4 regions of the Thermoanaerobacterium sp. CMT5567-10 genome follow, and region 3 is predicted to be linked to each of the others. Evidence: riboswitches for the same ligand, from Rfam matches in the RefSeq annotation. Region 3 holds a riboswitch; each other region holds the start of a gene.
What was found. Region 3 has a riboswitch for thiamine pyrophosphate ahead of thiD (bifunctional hydroxymethylpyrimidine kinase/phosphomethylpyrimidine kinase). Riboswitches for the same ligand answer to the same signal wherever they lie in the genome.
Positions count from the first base shown of each region.

Region 1: it holds a riboswitch for thiamine pyrophosphate, as region 3 does, so the genes downstream of both, thiC (phosphomethylpyrimidine synthase ThiC) here and thiD (bifunctional hydroxymethylpyrimidine kinase/phosphomethylpyrimidine kinase) in region 3, are expected to answer to the same signal.
Region 2: it holds a riboswitch for thiamine pyrophosphate, as region 3 does, so the genes downstream of both, Q2T46_RS15015 (sulfide-dependent adenosine diphosphate thiazole synthase) here and thiD (bifunctional hydroxymethylpyrimidine kinase/phosphomethylpyrimidine kinase) in region 3, are expected to answer to the same signal.
Region 4: it holds a riboswitch for thiamine pyrophosphate, as region 3 does, so the genes downstream of both, thiT (energy-coupled thiamine transporter ThiT) here and thiD (bifunctional hydroxymethylpyrimidine kinase/phosphomethylpyrimidine kinase) in region 3, are expected to answer to the same signal.

Region 1 covers NZ_CP130558.2:555,274-559,860, reverse strand. The annotation lists gene asrB (anaerobic sulfite reductase subunit AsrB) at 1-105, shown strand, start outside; gene asrC (sulfite reductase subunit C) at 123-1,136, shown strand; gene Q2T46_RS02975 (nucleotidyltransferase family protein) at 1,255-1,632, shown strand; gene Q2T46_RS02970 (hypothetical protein) at 1,629-2,132, shown strand; TPP riboswitch at 2,246-2,345, shown strand; gene thiC (phosphomethylpyrimidine synthase ThiC) at 2,459-3,760, shown strand; gene Q2T46_RS02960 (ferritin family protein) at 3,868-4,173, shown strand; gene Q2T46_RS02955 (GntR family transcriptional regulator) at 4,535-4,587, shown strand, end outside.
Region 2 covers NZ_CP130558.2:2,936,873-2,941,459, forward strand. The annotation lists gene Q2T46_RS14995 (ABC transporter ATP-binding protein) at 1-55, shown strand, start outside; gene Q2T46_RS15000 (ABC transporter permease) at 21-755, shown strand; gene Q2T46_RS15005 (phosphoadenylyl-sulfate reductase) at 783-1,511, shown strand; gene Q2T46_RS15010 (DUF362 domain-containing protein) at 1,625-2,725, opposite strand; TPP riboswitch at 2,942-3,043, shown strand; gene Q2T46_RS15015 (sulfide-dependent adenosine diphosphate thiazole synthase) at 3,121-3,903, shown strand; tRNA gene Q2T46_RS15020 (tRNA-Leu) at 4,240-4,326, opposite strand; gene hflX (GTPase HflX) at 4,449-4,587, shown strand, end outside.
Region 3 covers NZ_CP130558.2:2,641,315-2,645,901, reverse strand. The annotation lists gene cytX (putative hydroxymethylpyrimidine transporter CytX) at 1-732, opposite strand, end outside; gene thiD (bifunctional hydroxymethylpyrimidine kinase/phosphomethylpyrimidine kinase) at 722-1,531, opposite strand; TPP riboswitch at 1,598-1,713, opposite strand; gene Q2T46_RS13440 (ABC transporter ATP-binding protein) at 1,763-3,496, opposite strand; gene Q2T46_RS13435 (acetamidase/formamidase family protein) at 3,809-4,587, shown strand, end outside.
Region 4 covers NZ_CP130558.2:1,432,638-1,437,224, forward strand. The annotation lists gene Q2T46_RS07455 (CBO0543 family protein) at 1-52, shown strand, start outside; gene Q2T46_RS07460 (phosphatase PAP2 family protein) at 49-591, opposite strand; gene Q2T46_RS07465 (MGDG synthase family glycosyltransferase) at 606-1,721, opposite strand; gene thiT (energy-coupled thiamine transporter ThiT) at 1,927-2,565, opposite strand; TPP riboswitch at 2,627-2,725, opposite strand; gene Q2T46_RS07475 (methylated-DNA--[protein]-cysteine S-methyltransferase) at 2,761-3,228, opposite strand; gene Q2T46_RS07480 (hypothetical protein) at 3,260-3,514, opposite strand; gene Q2T46_RS07485 (aldo/keto reductase) at 3,638-4,587, opposite strand, start outside.

The sequences.
Region 1 (4,587 bases), 930 kb from region 3:
TCTTGCGGAGTTGGAAAATGCGGTCACTGCAAGATAAACGAGACGTATGTTTGCCTCGAAGGTCCTGTGTTTAATTACACAAAAGCAAAGGATTTACTTGATTAAATGTGGAGGTGTATGTAATGAACTATGATATAGATGTAAAAAAAGTCCGCAGAAATTGTTACAGGCAATCGAAAGTCCGCGGTGAATTCATGCTGCAGATGCGCGTTCCAGGCGGTGTAATGGATGCTAAATATCTGTCATATGTAGAGCATATTGCAAAAACATGGGGGAATGGACAATTTCATCTTGGCGTTAGACAAACTTTATCAATTCCTGGAATAAAGTACGAAAATATCGATGAAGTCAATAAGTATATAAAGACGTTCATTAAAGAGATAGAAGTAGAGCTTTGTGGTGTTGACATGGAAGTAGATGACAATGGATATCCAACGATAGGTTCTAGAAACATCATGGCTTGCATAGGAAATAAACACTGCATAAAGGCAAATATCGACACAACATCACTTGCAAGGAAAATTGAAAAAATCGTCTTTCCAAGTGATTATCATATAAAAGTCAGCATAGCCGGATGTCCTAATGACTGTGCAAAGGCTCATTTCAACGATTTTGGAATTATCGGCATCACTAAAACAGAATATGATTATGATCGCTGTATAGGATGCAAGAAATGTATCGAGGCTTGTAAACAACATGCTACAGGTGTTTTATACATGGTAAATGGAAAAATCGAGAAAGATTCATGCTGTTGTGTTGGTTGTGGTGAGTGTGCACTTGTATGTCCTACAGGCGCTTGGTCTAGAAATCCTAAGAAATTCTACAGAGTCCTCATTGGTGGTAGAACCGGAAAACAGACACCTCGGATGGGAAAGATTTTCTTGAATTGGGTAACAGAAGATGTAGTGCTGGGCATACTTAAAAATTGGCAAGATTTCTCTGCGGAAGTATTGAATCATAAACCAGTATATCTCCATGGAGGTCACTTGATAGACAGAGCTGGATACAATAAATTTAAAGAGCTTATATTAAAGGGTGTAGAATTAAACCCTGAAGCTATGGTTGCAGATAGAATATTTTGGGCAGAAACTGAATACAGGTCAAATATAAATGTTAAGCCTGTTTGTGAATGTTAAATTAAAAGTGAAGGAACCCCCTTCACTTTTTTGATGGTTTATTATATATTTTAAGTGAATTGATTATTTTGATGTAAAATGATAAAATTAAGCCGTATAAATTTTAGGTGGTGATATTGTGCCGCTTTCGGATCAAGAGAGAAAAAATATACGTGAAACATGGCGTATAAAAGTCAAGAAAGATAGAGAAATAGAAACGTATAGAAAAAAAGAAGCTTTTGATAGAGTATATAAAATTGCAAAGATATTAAAAGAAAAGTATTTTGTTGATAAGGTTATATTGTATGGTTCACTTGCAAGAGATGACCGTTTTTATAATCTATCTGATATTGATATTTTTATTGATGGATGGGATGATAGTAAATTTAACTATTGGACAATGTTGATTGATGTTGAAAATGTTGCAAAGCCTTATAAAATAAGCATAGTTACGCAAAAAGAAGCTTATAAATCTCTGCTAAATGAAATATTAAGAGAAGGGAAGATTATAGAGTGACGGATATTAATAAAATTAAAGTCACATTAGCAAGACTACAGTTAGAACTTGAGAATATACAGAAATTATATGATACTTTAAATGAGAGAGGCTTATTAGATAGTAAAAACAGAAGAGAGAAATTGGCTGATGATTTCATGCTAAGGGCTGTTGGCTCTATTTTTCATGATTTTTATACTTCCGTTGAGAATATGTTTAAAATTGTGGGTAGAAATATAGATAATTTGATCCCTTCAAGCTCTGAATGGCATCTAGAATTACTTGAACAAATGTCGACTCCTATAGAAGGAGAAAGGCCGGCTTTTATTAGTTCTAATTCAAAGTTTTTGCTTAATGAATTTAGGGGATTTTGTCATGTATTTCGTAATGTTTATGGATTTAACCTAGTATCAGAACGCATAGAAAGACTACTAGATATTTTCCCCCATACTGTTGATAATTTAAGAAGGGATGTAGTACAGTTTATAGAAGACATGCAATCTATCATGATAGAGGAGTGATTTGAGGCTTACAAGCTCTAATTGCTTTTACTTAAAATACTATGGATATAATTTTTTACCTTTACAAATTTACTGTTTTAAAGTATAATTAGATTAAATTTAATACTTGTGAAATTAGTTTGCGGGGGAACCATTTTGGTTGAGAAGGTAAAACCTGACCCTTAGAACCTGATGTAGTTAATACTACCGTAGGGAAGCAAATGTCTGTTATTATAAAGCTTTACCATGCGGTAAGGCTTTTTTATTATTATGACATTAAATACTACCTTCTTTCTCCCCTTCATTTTACAAGTATCAAAAAAATAATTTATGAAAGGATGACCATGATGAATTATACTACACAGTTAGACGCAGCAAAAAAAGGAATTATTACAGAAGAGATGAATGTTGTGGCAGCTAAAGAAGATATTGAAGTTGATTTATTGATGAGTAAGATAGCTTCTGGTGAAGTAGTTATACCTGCGAATAAAAACCATGAAGCACTTAGTCCAGAAGGTGTAGGGGCAGGCCTTAGAACAAAAATAAATGTAAACCTAGGTGTATCAAGGGACTGCAACAATGTAGATGCAGAATTAGAAAAGGCAAAAAAAGCAATAGAAATGAAAGCAGAGTCAATCATGGATTTAAGTTCATATGGTAAAACTTTTGAATTTAGAAACAGATTGATAGGTATTTCTACAGCCATGATAGGTACTGTTCCAGTATATGATGCTGTAGGATATTACGACAAAGATTTAAAAGACATAACTCCTTCAGAATTTATAAAAATCGTTGAAAGGCATGCACAAGATGGCGTTGATTTTATGACCATCCATGCAGGCATAAATAGAGAGACAGCGGAAATTTTTAAAAGAAATGAAAGACTTCTTAATATCGTTTCACGCGGAGGCTCTTTGTTATATACGTGGATGGAATTAAATGATAATGAAAATCCTTTTTATGAGTATTTTGATGATATTCTTGACATATGTGCTGAGTACGATGTAACCATAAGCCTTGGCGATGCATTAAGGCCAGGTTGTATAAGTGATTCGACAGATGCATGCCAAATAAAAGAGCTTATAACCCTGGGCGAACTTGCAAAAAGAGCTTATGAAAAGAATGTTCAAGTGATAATTGAGGGACCTGGTCATATGAGGCTAAATGAAATCGAAGCAAATGTTTTGCTGGAGAAAAAGCTATGTCATGGTGCGCCGTTTTATGTATTGGGACCAATCGTAACAGATATTGCCCCTGGATATGATCACATTACAAGTGCAATTGGCGGTGCCATTGCTGCAGCAAGTGGGGCGGATTTCCTGTGTTATGTTACACCTGCGGAACATCTGAGGCTTCCAACGATTGAAGATATGAAGGAAGGCATCATTGCTTCTAAAATAGCTGCCCATGCAGCAGATCTGGCAAAAGGTATACGCAATGCAGAAAAATGGGATAATGATATGGCTTATGCAAGAAAAAAGCTTGATTGGGATGAAATGTTTAGATTAGCAATAGATCCTGAAAAAGCACAGAGGTATAGAAGTGAATCTCTACCACATGACAGTGAAACATGTACAATGTGCGGAAATATGTGCGCTGTAAGAAACATGAATAGAGTTATTAAAGGAGAAGATGTAAGCTTGTTATAGATTCAACTAGAAAAGGCTCTTGAGTAAAATTGATAAAATTAGGTAAATTGCTATTCTTATGATATAATGGATGTGTAATCGAATATAATATAAAAGGGGGCTACAATATGCCTGGTTTTGGTACTCCATTTGCTGGGCTTGCAAATAAAAACAAGATTACACATGAGGAGCTTATAAGAGCTATACGATTTATGGTGGCGGCAGAGTATGAGGCTATACAGTTATACATGCAGCTAGCAGAGTCAACAGATAACAAATTAGCAAAAGACGTTTTAGTAGATATAGCAAACGAAGAAAGAGTGCATGCTGGAGAATTTTTGAGGCTTTTGAAGGAATTATCTCCAGACGAAGAAAAGCTGTATGAAGAAGGAGCAAAGGAAGTAGAAGAAATGATTGAAAAAAACAACAAATAGACTTTTATACATACTTTTTCAAGGCACAAGTGAAAACTATCTTGTGCCTTATTTTTTAGCACTCATTCATGTTTTATTTTTCTAGAAAAAAATTTTTAAAAACAAGAAGGATTTTTGAAATTTGCGTAGAATATATTATAATATAAAACGACATATTAATATACTAGTATACAAGTTTAAAAACTAAAGTGATTATTACTTAACACATTACGCTTTATGTCCCCTATGAAATATTTTTAAGCAGAAGAAAAAATCAAATAAAAAAGAAGGAATTTTAAAAATTATGTCGAATATATAGAAGTATGAATATTAATATGCTAGTATACAAGAATACAAGTATTAAGATAGGGGATGTGAAGCGATGGCATTGGAACTTTTAGAAAACAATACGTACGAGTCTAAAAAAGACTACAT
Region 2 (4,587 bases), 300 kb from region 3:
TGAAAAAGATTTTTTTCTACATGATATTGATAGTAACATGGGAATTGGTCTATAAAATAAACGCTGATATTTTATATGCATGGGAGCCATATGTGATGCCTTCTCCAATTTCTGTTTTTGTTTCAATAATTAGCTTATTAAAGAGCAAAATATTGTTAAACGCAATTTTAGCCAGCATGAAAAGACTTATCATAGGATATTTAATTTCGGTTTTAATAGGTTCTATCATAGGGTTGCTGATGATTCGCTTTAAATATATAGAAGAAAATTTCAGTTCGTTGATATTGGGTTTGCAAACTTTACCTAATCTTGCATGGATACCATTCGCAATCCTTTGGTTTGGTCACAGTGAAAGTTCAATTATTTTTGTAATTGCTATTGGTTCTATATTTTCCATTAGCCTTGCTGTAGATTCAGGCATTAAAAATATAAATCCGATTTATTTAAAAGCAGCTAAGACAATGGGGGCTAAAGGATATAAATTATATTCAAATGTGATCATTCCTGCCGCACTTCCAAGTATAGTGTCAGGGCTTAAGGAAGGATGGGCATTTGCCTGGAGAGGTTTGATTTCTGGTGAGATGTTGGTATCTGCAACAGGTCTTGGACAGATTCTTTCAAAAGGAAAAGATGCATCTAATATAAGCCAGGTTGTTGCTGTAATGCTGATAATTTTAAGTTTAGGCTTAATCATAGATAAATTTGTATTTGGAAGAATAGAAAGATCAATAAGGTGTAGATGGGGTTTGATGTAAAATTTTTATATTATGAGGTGAGATATAATGAGCATAGATAAATTGAATCTTGAATTATTAAATAATGAATATAAAAATAAAAGCCCATTTGAGATTATAAAGTATGTTTATGATAAAATTGGTGCATCTCGTGTCGCATTAGCTTCAAGTCTTTCAATAGAAGATCAGGTTTTAACACATATACTATTGAAAATTGATAATAAAGCAAGGATATTTTTTATCGATACTGGAAGACACTTTCAATCAACTTATGATCTGATGGAACGAACAATGAGAAGATATCATTTTAATTACGAAGTGTATACTCCTGAAAATTATGACTTAGAACCACTGATTAGAGAATATGGTCCGAATCTTTTTTACAAAAACGTTGATCTTAGGAAAAAATGTTGTGAAATTAGAAAAGTAAAACCCCTAAAAAGAGTTCTTTCTACGGTTGATGGATGGATATGTGGCTTAAGGAGACAGCAATCTGTAACTCGTGAGAATGTAAATATATTTGAGTGGGATTATAATCATTCTATATATAAGATAAATCCCATTGCATTTTGGACAGAAAATATGGTTTGGGATTATATAAAAAAAGAAAATATCCCTTACAACAGCCTTTATGATAAAGGCTTCAGAAGCATTGGATGTCAGCCTTGTACAAGGGCTGTAAAGCCTGGAGAAGATGTTAGAAGCGGAAGATGGTGGTGGGAAGATCCAGATAAAAAAGAATGTGGACTTCACATTCAAAAGCATAATGCTGAGTAATCAGATTAACTAACTGTAGGAATAATTTTGCAAATCCGATTAAGCAGCTAATTTATTAATTATTGTGCTTTTAAACGATTGATATTTTTCTAGCATAGTTTATCAATATTTTTTCATCGTTTTAGCTGCTGCATAAGAAAATTTAATATATCTTTAGCTTTTGGTGGACAGCCATTAACGGAATGTGTAAAATTTCTGGTACACATTCCGATCCCTATTCCATCAATTTCTTTTTCTTTAAATCCTTGACCAATGTATATCCTTTTTTCGAGATATTTTAAAAGTCCTTGTTCATCAAGACGACCTAATGCATGAATTAAACTGCCATAACATGCTGAACAAGAATTATTTTCTACAACCCATTTTGATAAATGTTGAACTTTTCTACCTGGATTTGTAAAATGCGTTTGTGCAATATCATCACTATTTAATTCTATTATATTTGCTTTTTGCAGAACTGCACTTCCTACACCTATACTTTCTGCAATTTTTATGTATTCTATATCGTATGGATTATAACCCATTAATTCAGCAGCATAAGAATCGATTAAAACTGGATCTTTACCGGCTATAATGCGGTTCATCTCCACCGGATTACCACCTTCTTCGAAATCAAGGTCACCTATTAATCCATCGACAATGTGTAGAGAAGGTTTTAAAATTTTATTTAGATAAGCTATTGGCTTATGAAGACCAAGCGAATGAAATCTTCTTTTCTCTTTATCTGGAATGCAGCCTTTCATATTTTTTAATGCACATGTAATTCTAGTTTGGCAGTGACCTTTCAATACTGGCAAATTTATAAGATAATTTAAAGACATTGGCTTGTCACAAATACTTACCGAAAAATCATCTACATTATATATGTGAAAAGAATCTTCTTTATTATCAAAAAGAGAAACATTATACTTTTTTGATATTTTATCGTATCCACATACTTTAAAAGCTTTCTTAGTGCTTTCTCCAATCCATGAGCTTTCTAAAATAACAATATTGTTAAAACCAAAATCTTTAAGATATTCAATGATTCCGCATATCATATCAGTGGACGTGGTTGCACCAGATTCAGGAACTTTTGCTACTACTAGATTTGGTTTTAGCCCAATTAACATATCTTTATTAAGTTCATTTTCAATTTTGATTGTTTTTAAAAGATTTTTCACAGTTTCCTTACCATTGCTTCCGTAGATTACATATATATCATTTTTATTCATATACATCACCTTTATTAATTATATCATAAGATAAATTATTGTTTACGAATAATTAGAAAATTGTATAGTTAAATACTAATTGATACTTAATTGAAAAAGTAATTTCTAACCCCATTTCGTTGAACAGTAGAAATGTTTGCTTTTTTAAAATAATTGTTGAATTTTTTTGAATTTGTAGTATAATTGGTTTATACAAATTATTGAAAACTAATTATATTCAAGTGCTAGGGAGCCAAAAAGTGGCTGAGAGGGGATCTGTTCCCGACCTTTTGAACCTGTCAGGGTAATGCCTGCGTAGGGAAGCACGGAAGAAGAAATTTGTGCCTACCTATTTGGGTAGGCATTTTTAATTTAAAAATTAAAAAAAGTTGATTATAAAGGAGATGGTTTTTACGATGAAAAATATTAAAAATCCTATTTCAGATGAAAAAATAAGCAGATTGATTCTCAAAAGTTATTTTGAGGATCTTTACAATGCTGTTTCATCAGATGTAATTATTACAGGTGCTGGGCCATCAGGTCTTTATTGTGCTATTTTGCTTGCAAAAAATGGTTTTAAGGTAACTGTTCTTGATAAAAAACTTTCACCTGGTGGAGGAATATGGGGAGGTGCAATGAGTTTTAATAGAGTTGTTTTGCAAAAAGACGTAAAAGACATTTTGAAAGAGCTAAATATACCATATAATGAAGAAGAAAATGCCTTAATAGTATCTTCGATAAGTTTTGCCAGTAATCTAATTGCAAAGGCAACTTCCTTTAGTAATATTAAATTTTTCAATTTGATTTCAGTTGTAGACTTATATTATATTGACGAAAAAATTTCTGGAGTAGTTGTTAACAATTCTACGATAGAGCTTCAAAAACTTTTTGTAGATCCTATGGTGCTTGTTTCAAAAGCAGTTTTAGATGCTACAGGGCATGATGCAGTTCTTGTAAGCTTTTATAACAAAAGAAGAAAAGTTGATATGATAAAAGAGTTTTTTATGAATGCTGAGCGAGGAGAAGAAGAGGTAATTAACAATACAAAGATGATAGCACCAGGATTATTTGTAGCAGGAATGGCTGCGAATAACGTATATGGCGGACATAGAATGGGTCCTATTTTTGGAGGAATGCTTTTATCTGGTAAGAAAGCTGCAAACCTGATTGCTGATTATTTAAATACTTATAAGAAATAAGAGGTTTTGAAAATGAGGTTACTCTAAATGTGCTGATTTTGAAAAGGCTTTATAAGTTATCATTTCTTTAGATATTGATATGAATCTCCATATTATGCTATAGCATAATAATCTTTGAGGAATTTAGTTATAAGGATCCAATATGAGGAAAAAATGAAGGCATGTCATTATTTTCTCATAAAGCCAAATAACTAGAAGAAAAGTTGTTTTACATAATGTATCTGATAACTATTTACTAGGTCAAAAAATAAAACATTGCTTGGAAAAGCACTTACATACAGACAACAGCAATAAAAAAATCGATTTTCATAAATCGGCTACGATAGGCTTTAATATTGGTGCCGAAGGTGGGACTCGAACCCACACGGTATTGCTACCACTGGATTTTGAGTCCAGCGCGTCTGCCAGTTTCACCACTTCGGCACGTCACATTAGATATATTATCATATTAAAAATAAAATTTCAATACCTAATTTGGAAATCTTGATTATTATGTTAATACGGGATAATATATATGTATCTAATATATGTGTGGAGTGAAATATATGGATAATAAAATAGACGATAGTAGAGAAAAGGCAGTATTAGTAGGAGTAATTATAAATGATGATGATAATGAAAGCATGGATGAATTAAAAGAGCTGGCAGAGACAGCCGGTGCAGAAGTTGTAGGTGTAATGACAC
Region 3 (4,587 bases):
CACAACCCCTGTTTTTATTGATGCAAAATATGAAATTATATCCTTTCCACCTGTTTTCAAAGCCACATAAAGTCCTATAAAATACATAAAGCAGCTTGCTATGAAATATCCTGCAAATGTATAAATAAAGCTGGACTTTCCATCTTTACTGTTCATTGTGTAATCTCCAACCAATGGAAGCCATGATATAGGCATAGCAACAGCAAGCTCTACAGCACCGCTGAAGCTCATGTCTCCCGTTACTGACGCTATTTTCCCACCTTTTAAATATGCAACTACAAAAATAGTCAGGATAAACAGAAGTACAACAGCAATATTGTTTATCCAGTAAGCTTCATTGTCAAAGAATAAGGTCCACAGTAAAACAGATACACCTACTATAAAAATCCCTAAAGAAGTAGACATGCCAATAGCACCATTGAAAGCCTTTGCAGATTGTATTATCATAACAGCCGTCCAACCAATCAATTGAAGCACATTTAAAAATCCTATAAAGATCATGCCTCTGTCGCCTAAAACACCTTTCGTGGACTCTATTGCAGGCTCTTTAACCTTATAAGACATGAGCCCTCCTAAAGCAAAAAACAAAGTGCCGATTATGTGACCCAATAATATGCTTAGAATACCTTTAGTTAAGCCCAATGGTGCAAAGTATGAACCAGTATAAACCTCTGCAATCGATATTGCAGCACCTGCCCATATCAAAAATAACGTCGAGTTCTTAATCTTCATAGTCTATACCTGCCTTCTTATAAAGATCTACTAAATGTCCTACAGGTCCTACTCCTTTACCTATCTCAAGAGAATTTTTAATAGCCTCTGTTATATAGCTTTTTGCGCCTATAACGGCATCTTTCAAGCTTAATCCTCTTCCAAGATATGAAGCTATTGCAGAAGAGTATGTACATCCTGTCCCATGTGTATTTTTGGTGCCAATCCTCTCCTGTGGTAAACTTAAAAATTCATTTCCATCGAAAAACACATCAGTAGCATTTTCTACTGAATGACCGCCTTTTACGACGACGGCTTTTACACCCATATCGATGATTTTCTTGGCAGCCTCCTTCATGTCTTCAATTCCCTCAATATTCATACCAGTAAGTTCACATGCCTCTGGTATATTTGGCGTTATTATGTCTGCCATAGGCAAAAGCTTTGTCTTCAATGCGTCTATGGCGTCTTCTTTTAGAAGGTAGTATCCGCTTTTTGATATCATTACAGGATCTAATACGACGTTTTTTGGATTCCATCTTCTAAGTGATGATGCAATAGCGTCAATGATTTCTTGGCTGGATACCATACCTATTTTCACAGCATCTACTTCTGTATCTTCAAATACGCAATCAATCTGCTTTTTGATGATATCTGCATCCATCTCCCTTACATCAAAAACTCCTACAGTATTCTGTGCCGTAACTGCCGTTATGACGCACATGCCGTATACACCAAGGGCGCAAAACGTTTTTAAATCTGCTTCTATGCCAGCTCCACCAATGCTGTCAGAGCCTGCAATTGTAAGTAACTTTCTCACATCGATTCCTCCTTTTTTGTATGCCTTAAGGAAATACAAAATGAAAAAAGTGTGCCGGATAAGCACACTTAAAGTCCACTGTACTCCCTACGCCGGCATTATCCAGATCAGGTTATGGGTCATAGCAGAAATAGCTGCTAACTCTCAGCCGGGCTATCATCCCAGCTCCCCAGACAAAATATTAACTTTTATTTAATTTTAACACAAATTATCTGACTTGTACAGGATATTTCACTCTATCGTCAAATTTTCCTGCTGGTAGTTGTACAAATTATAATATACACCTTTTCTATTCATAAGCTCTTCATGTGTGCCTTCTTCTTCTATCCCATTTTCAGTAAGTACGATTATCCGCTTAGCATTTCTTATAGTTCCTAACCTGTGGGCGATTATGAGGGTAGTCCTGTTTTTCGATAGATTTTCAATAGACTTCTGGATAATCGATTCACTTTTATTATCAAGTGACGATGTTGCCTCATCAAGTATAAGTATCGGAGGATTTTTCAAAAACATCCTCGCAATAGATATCCTCTGCTTTTGCCCACCAGAAAGCTTTACACCTCTTTCACCAATATACGTATCATAGCCATCTTTAAGCTCCATTATGAAGTCGTGAGCATTTGCTGCTTTTGCCGCATTGATTATGTCTTCATCACTGGCATTTAAGTTTCCATATGCAATATTTTCTTTTATTGTGCCCGAAAACAAAAATACATCCTGCTGGACAATACCTATATTTTCTCTCAATGATGATAGCTTCACATCCCTTATATCTATACCGTCAATTTTTATAGAACCAGCATCTATCTCGTAAAATCTCGGTATAAGGCTCAGAAGTGTGGTCTTACCTGCACCTGACGGTCCTACTATCGCAACCGTCTCCCCATGTTTTATCTTAAGGTTTATTCCAGATAAGACTTCTTTTTTGTTGTCGTAGCTAAATGTGACATTGTCAAACTCAATATCGCCTTTCACATTTTTTAACTCTATCGCACCTTTTTTATCAGCTATCTCCGGCTCCGTATCCATAAGCTCTACAAAGCGCCTAAATCCTGCCATTCCTTGCTGGTACTGCTCTATAAACCGCAAAAGGACAGTCAAAGGCTGTAAAAACTGACTAATGTATATTATATATGCCACCAAGTCGCCTGTATTTATAAGCCCTTTTGATATGAAGTATCCACCTGCGGCAAGAGTTATCACAACTGATATATTAGAAAGAAAATTTACACTAGAATCGAATATTCCAATATGCTTTACTGCTTTTGACCTGGCGCTTTTGTACATGGAGCTTTTATTATCAAACTTTAATTTTTCAAATTTTTCCCTTACAAATGATTTGACAACCCTTATTCCTGTGATGCTTTCTTCCAATGTAGCATTCATCTGTGCCTGCGTCTCACGGACATTCTTCCATATAACTTCAAACTTATTGTTGTAAATATACATGTATATAAACATAAAAGGTATTATAGTAAATACAACCAGTGTCAGCCTTACATCAATTGTTAGCAAAAGTATGAATGTGCCTATTATCCTTATAATGGACAAAAAAAGATCCTCTGGACCATGATGTGCTACTTCTGCTATTTCATTTAAGTCATTGACAACCCTTGACATTATATAGCCTGTCTTTGTATTGTCATAGTAGTTCATAGACAGTTTCTGAAGATGTGCAAAAGCATCTTTTCTCATATCGTACTCTATGCTTACTCCCAACACGTGCCCGTAGTATCCAACTATGTATTCAAGTATCATCCTTCCAAAGTACATAATAGCCAATAGTATTGCAAACCTGTATATAAGGCTAAAATCTTTATTTGGTATGACATTATTTATCACATTTCTAGTAACCATAGGAAAAACCAAATCTGAAGCAGATATAAAAAATGCACATGCCATGTCAAGAATAAAAAGCCATATATGCGGCTTGTAATACGACGCAAATCTCTTTATTAGTTTCAAGGAATCCCCCCCAATTGAAAAACCACAGGCAAAAACCTGTGAAAGTTTACATAATACCACTATAAATAAATTTTACTATAATAGATAGTTTATAATATCGATTAATAATTGTCAACTTTATCAAAAGTCAAACAGTTCACGTCTAACAATGAAAAATAGTATTAAAAACATTTGAAGACGAATAAAAATTTATAAGCATTGGAATTTTCACATTCTTTTATTAAAATATTTTAACTTCTAAAATACATTTGCCTTGAATAATCAATTCTCAGGTAATATAATGGTTTTGATTTAACTTAAAAGGAGGTCATTATAATGTATAAACTATCTAAAGAAAACCACATCTTCAGCTTTGCAAAAAACAATAAACCTAATATTTTTGTAAATGACGGCGATGATGTGGAAATCGAAACTCTAGATTGCTTTTCTGAACAGATCAAAACAAATTATGACAAATTGGAAACAATGGATTGGGACAAAGTAAACCCTGCAACAGGTCCAATCTATGTGAATGGCGCAAAAGAAAATGACGCACTTGAAGTGACAATTAAAAAGATCGACATAAAAGATAAAGGTGTCGTTGCAACCGGAAAGGATTTAGGAGTTTTAGGCGACATGATGGATGATTTATATTCAAAAGTAGTTGAAATAAATGATGGCAAAGTCATTTTCAATGAAAAGCTCTCATTTCCTGTAAAACCAATGATAGGCGTAATAGGCGTCGCTCCAAAGGAAGGCGAGATAAACTGCGGCACACCGGGTTCACACGGCGGAAACATGGATACAACTCTTATCGGTGAAGGTTCCAAGCTTTATTTACCTGTATTTGTAGATGGTGCCCTTTTCGCATTAGGAGACTTACATGCTGTAATGGGTGATGGAGAGATAGGCGTATCAGGCGTAGAAGTAAGCGGTGCAGTCACTGTAGGACTAAAAGTTTTAAAGAACTTAAAACTTAACAATCCAATCGTCAAGACAAATGAAGTAACGGCTACAATCGCATCAAATGAATCAATAGAAAAAGCCATAGAAACAGCAGTAAAGGATATGGCAGAACTTTTCCAAAATTATACTGACCTATCGATAGAAGA
Region 4 (4,587 bases), 1.2 Mb from region 3:
ATACGTTTTTACATTGACGGCTTTAACTGTGCAGAATAAATATTTGTCCTAAAGAATCGGCAACATTAATCCATATATATGGGTAATATATGAAAAAAATACACCCATTGTAGAACCTATTATGACATCTGAAGGATAGTGTAAGCCCATGTATATCCTGGATATACTTACCATAATAGCTAAACTTATAAAAACAATGGTTAATCCAGGAAAGGAAAATGAGAATGAAACTGCTAAAGAAAAAATAGCTGTTGCATGACCAGATGGAAAAGAATAATCTCTAAGTAAACATTTAAATGTATTTGCTTCTGGCAAAACCATGTACGGTCTAGGCCTTGTGCACAACCTTTTTAAAATCTGGACAAACATATGGCTTCCTGTCAATGTCGTCAATGCTTGAAGCGCAGAAATCTTCACACTATTTTTCCCAAACAAAATAAGCAAAAGGCATGATAGTACCGTAAAATACGGCCCTCCAATATGCGTTATTTTAGGCATTATTCTATCAAGTGTCTTGCATTTTATTCTTTCATTTAGAATATAAAATACATTCCTATCTTCCGCAATAATCAATTTCTTAACTCCCAACACTGAATGAAACCTCCTTACACCCTTATAGCATCCTTTTTTATATTGTTTATAACAATGTTACATACTTTATCTGCAGAATGATATATACCAATCTCGCCCATTCGATCTTTCATTTCATTTATTTTTTTACTATCTCCTAATAAGTCTATTACTTTTTTATCCAGTTTTTCTATATCCTTGATTCTTAAGGCAATCCTCTTTTTAAGCAAATATTCAAGGTTGCGCTCTTCTTGCCCTGGAATAGGGTCAAAAATAATCATAGGCAACTTTTTAGTTATCGCTTCTGTGACAGTTAAACCACCACTTTTTGTTACGAGTACATCTGCCGCCTCCATAAATTCATGTACATTATCCACATGTCCATATATAAAGACATTATCATCAGCAATTTCTTCAATTTTAGCTTTTAAGTTTTTATTTAATCCACATATTACAGCAATCTGTAGATCTTTATGGTTTTGTATGACATTAACAGCTTTTTTAATATTTCCAAGTCCAAGCCCACCACCCATAATCAGCACAAGCGGTTTATCTAAAGAAAACCCTAATTTTTGCCTCATATCAAATTTATCTTTCTTGACGTAAAACTCCTCATCGATAGGTATTCCTGTAACATAAATTTTATCGTCAGATATACCCATACTTTTCATCTGAGTCTTCATTTCACTTGAACCCACAAAATAACCGTCTATCTGATGATGTATCCAATATGCATGGACATCATAATCAGTCAGTATGGCATATATAGGTATATTAAGATCCCTTTTTACATGAGATAAAATAGAACAAGAAAATGGATGCGTGCATATTACTGCATCAGGTTTTAAATTTAATACATAATCTTTGATAAAAGTATAAACCGATATGCCTACCAGTTTATTTATACGTCTCTCTATTTTATCCCTTTCCATTTCGTAAAGATATCCCCATAATTCAGGTGTTAATTTTAATGTTTTTAGGTAAATTCGAGTCGTCAAATACGAAAGGCTTGGGAACTTCTCTCCAAGTGGATTTTCCACAAACACCTCAACATTACTTCTTTTTTCAAATGATTTTTTTAATGCTATTGCAGTTCTTTTATGTCCAGTACCTATATCTTCATAAAGTATTAAAATCTTCATTTTATCCATTTTAAAGACCCTCGCAATCAACTATATTGATTATCTCATCAAAATATTAAATTTGGATTAAAGTTTGATTAAAAATACGTTAAAATACTCTATCAATATAGTTTATTTTCATTTGCTATCTAATATTATACCATCAAAATTGATTTGTTGTACAAAAATTATTAAACCCTCTTCCGCCAAGAAGAGGGTCTTAAATACATATTTTCTACGCTAAAGCTCTCTTTTTCACAATATCAATTGCGTTTCTCACTTGTGGAATAATAGATACCACAAAGCATATTAAGACTTCCACACCTACTAATATCCCATTTACAAGAAGCGAATATACTACGGGATTCATGCCTTTTGGTGCATAGCTAGCGAAGAAAAAGACACCTGATAGAAAATGTGAAAAAAACCTGCCAAAACCACCAACTAAAACCCCAAGACTTAAGTTTTTCTTGAAAAACCCTGCAAGTCCTAAGGCACCAAATGCCAATGGATAATCTAAAAGAAGCTGTATCCAGTGTACCACATAAGGATCTTGTATAAGCTGAAGCATTCCATAAGCCATTCCTACTAAAATACCAGGCCCTGCTCCATAATAGTATGCAAAGACAAACAAAGGAAGCATACTAGCAGGTGTTATAGAGCCACCTTGTGGCCAGTGGTAAAACCTTATATACGACAAAACAAACGATATTGCTATTGCTAAACCACCATATACCAGCATTTTGACATTAAACTTGACACTATTTCTTAAGATGTAAAACAAAAATGCAGCAAACAAAATTGCTATTATAATTGATAATGTAGCAGGTTTTATTTTGGAAAAATCAGAGAAAACGCTGATGATATAGGACATAAAAATAACCTCCTTTTTTTGAGGCTATGTGCCGCTTAAAACAAAAAAACCGCACTGCAAATGCGGTCTTTTGCCGCATTCCCTTCGTAGGCATTAACCTAATCAGGTTCTAGGGGTTTGGCATCTGCCATCTCAGCTAAAAGCACCCCCAGCGGACATAGTCTGTTTATTAATTTATATTATATTATAATAAAATTATTTTTTAAATACAATACCTTCGTGCTTAAGCAAAAATGCTTTTATATTAAGTCCACCGCCAAAACCCTTCAATGTCATATCAGAGCCAATGACCCTATGACAAGGTATAACGATAGGTATTGGATTCTTGTTGAGAGCATTTCCTACAGCCCTTGATGCATTTGGCTTACCTATTCTTTTTGCAATTTCGCCGTATGTAGCATAAAAACCGTACGGAATCTTCATAAGTTCTTTCCAGACTAATTTTTGAAAATCAGTCCCTCTTATATCCAGCTTTATTTTGAATTCCCTCAATCGTCCGTCAAAATACAATTTAAGCTGCTTCTTACAGCTATCTATAAACTCATTCGTTCCTCTATCACATTTCATATGCTTATCATTTGGAAAATCTATCCTCATTATGCCATTTTCACTTGAATATATCGTCAGCCTTCCAATGGGTGTATCTAGATAATCATACAACACTTTATCACATCCTGGGCTTTTAAATAATGTGTTATTTAATCTTTATTTCTGCATCAGCGTCATCATCGACATCGTCATCAGCAAATTCATCATCAAAGTCATCAACTAATTCAGATTCTGATTCACTCAAAGATGCTATTTTTGCAAGACTTTTTTCTATTGAATCAATCTTTTTCATTTTTTTCAATGTATAAACTATGTAAAACACTAAGAAAACGACTGAAACAACCGGTGTAGCCAAAGCCACAAAATACTGAAGAAATAGCATAAATCCGCTTTGAACCATCCTTGACACTCCCTTCTATGATATATATTCACTTCTAATTATTTCATAAGTGAAACCACAAAACAAGCGCTTTAAAAAATATTTTTATTTTAAAAAAAGAAGAAGATTTCATCTTCCTCTTTTTTAAACCGCATCTTTAAAATATTTTCTAACATCTTTCAAATAATCAATTATCGTCAAATGCTGAGGACATTTTGTCTCGCACTCTCCGCACTCCACACAGGAACTGGCTTTCCCCTCATTTAAATTATTATAATTTCTAAGTGATTCATTGTAGTTGTTGTACATGTGTGATTCATTGTAAATTGCAAAATTCTTTGGTATATTCACACCATTTGGACATGGCATACAGTAGTTACAAGCAGTGCAACCAACAGGTGAAAGCTTCTTATAAGTTTCTCTGACTTTATCTACGAGTTTTACCTCATCTTCAGTTAAGCCATTGGCTTTTGACCTTGAGGCACTCTCTATATTTTGTTTCACTTGCTCCATCGTACTCATTCCGCTTAAAACAAGAGAAACTTCTGGATGATTCCATACCCACTGCAAAGCCCATTCTGCAGGTGTCCTTTTGACGCTTGCACTATTCCACAGTTCTTTGATAGCCTCTGGCGGATCTCCTGCAAGCTTACCTCCTCTTATAGGTTCCATTACAATTACGGCTAACCCTTTCGACGCAGCATACTTAAGCCCTTTTGTACCTGCTTGGTTGTTTACATCCATGTAATTATACTGTATCTGGCAAAAATCCCATTTATCATAATCATCGATTATGCCTTTAAAAACGTTGTATTCATCATGGAATGAAAAACCTATGAATTTGACTTTGCCTTCTTTTTTGACTTTTTCCATCCAGCTAAACACATCAAGCCTTTTGTACTTATCCCATCTTTCTTTGTCAAGTGCATGTAAAAGATAAAAGTCAATATGATCAACGTCAAGCTTTTTTAACTGCTCATTTAGATATTTGTCCATATCCTCTTTCTCATTAATCAACCATGACGGAAGTTTTGTTGCCAAATACGTCTTTTCTCTGTAACCATCCTTTAGAGCCTTACCTACCACAATTTCAC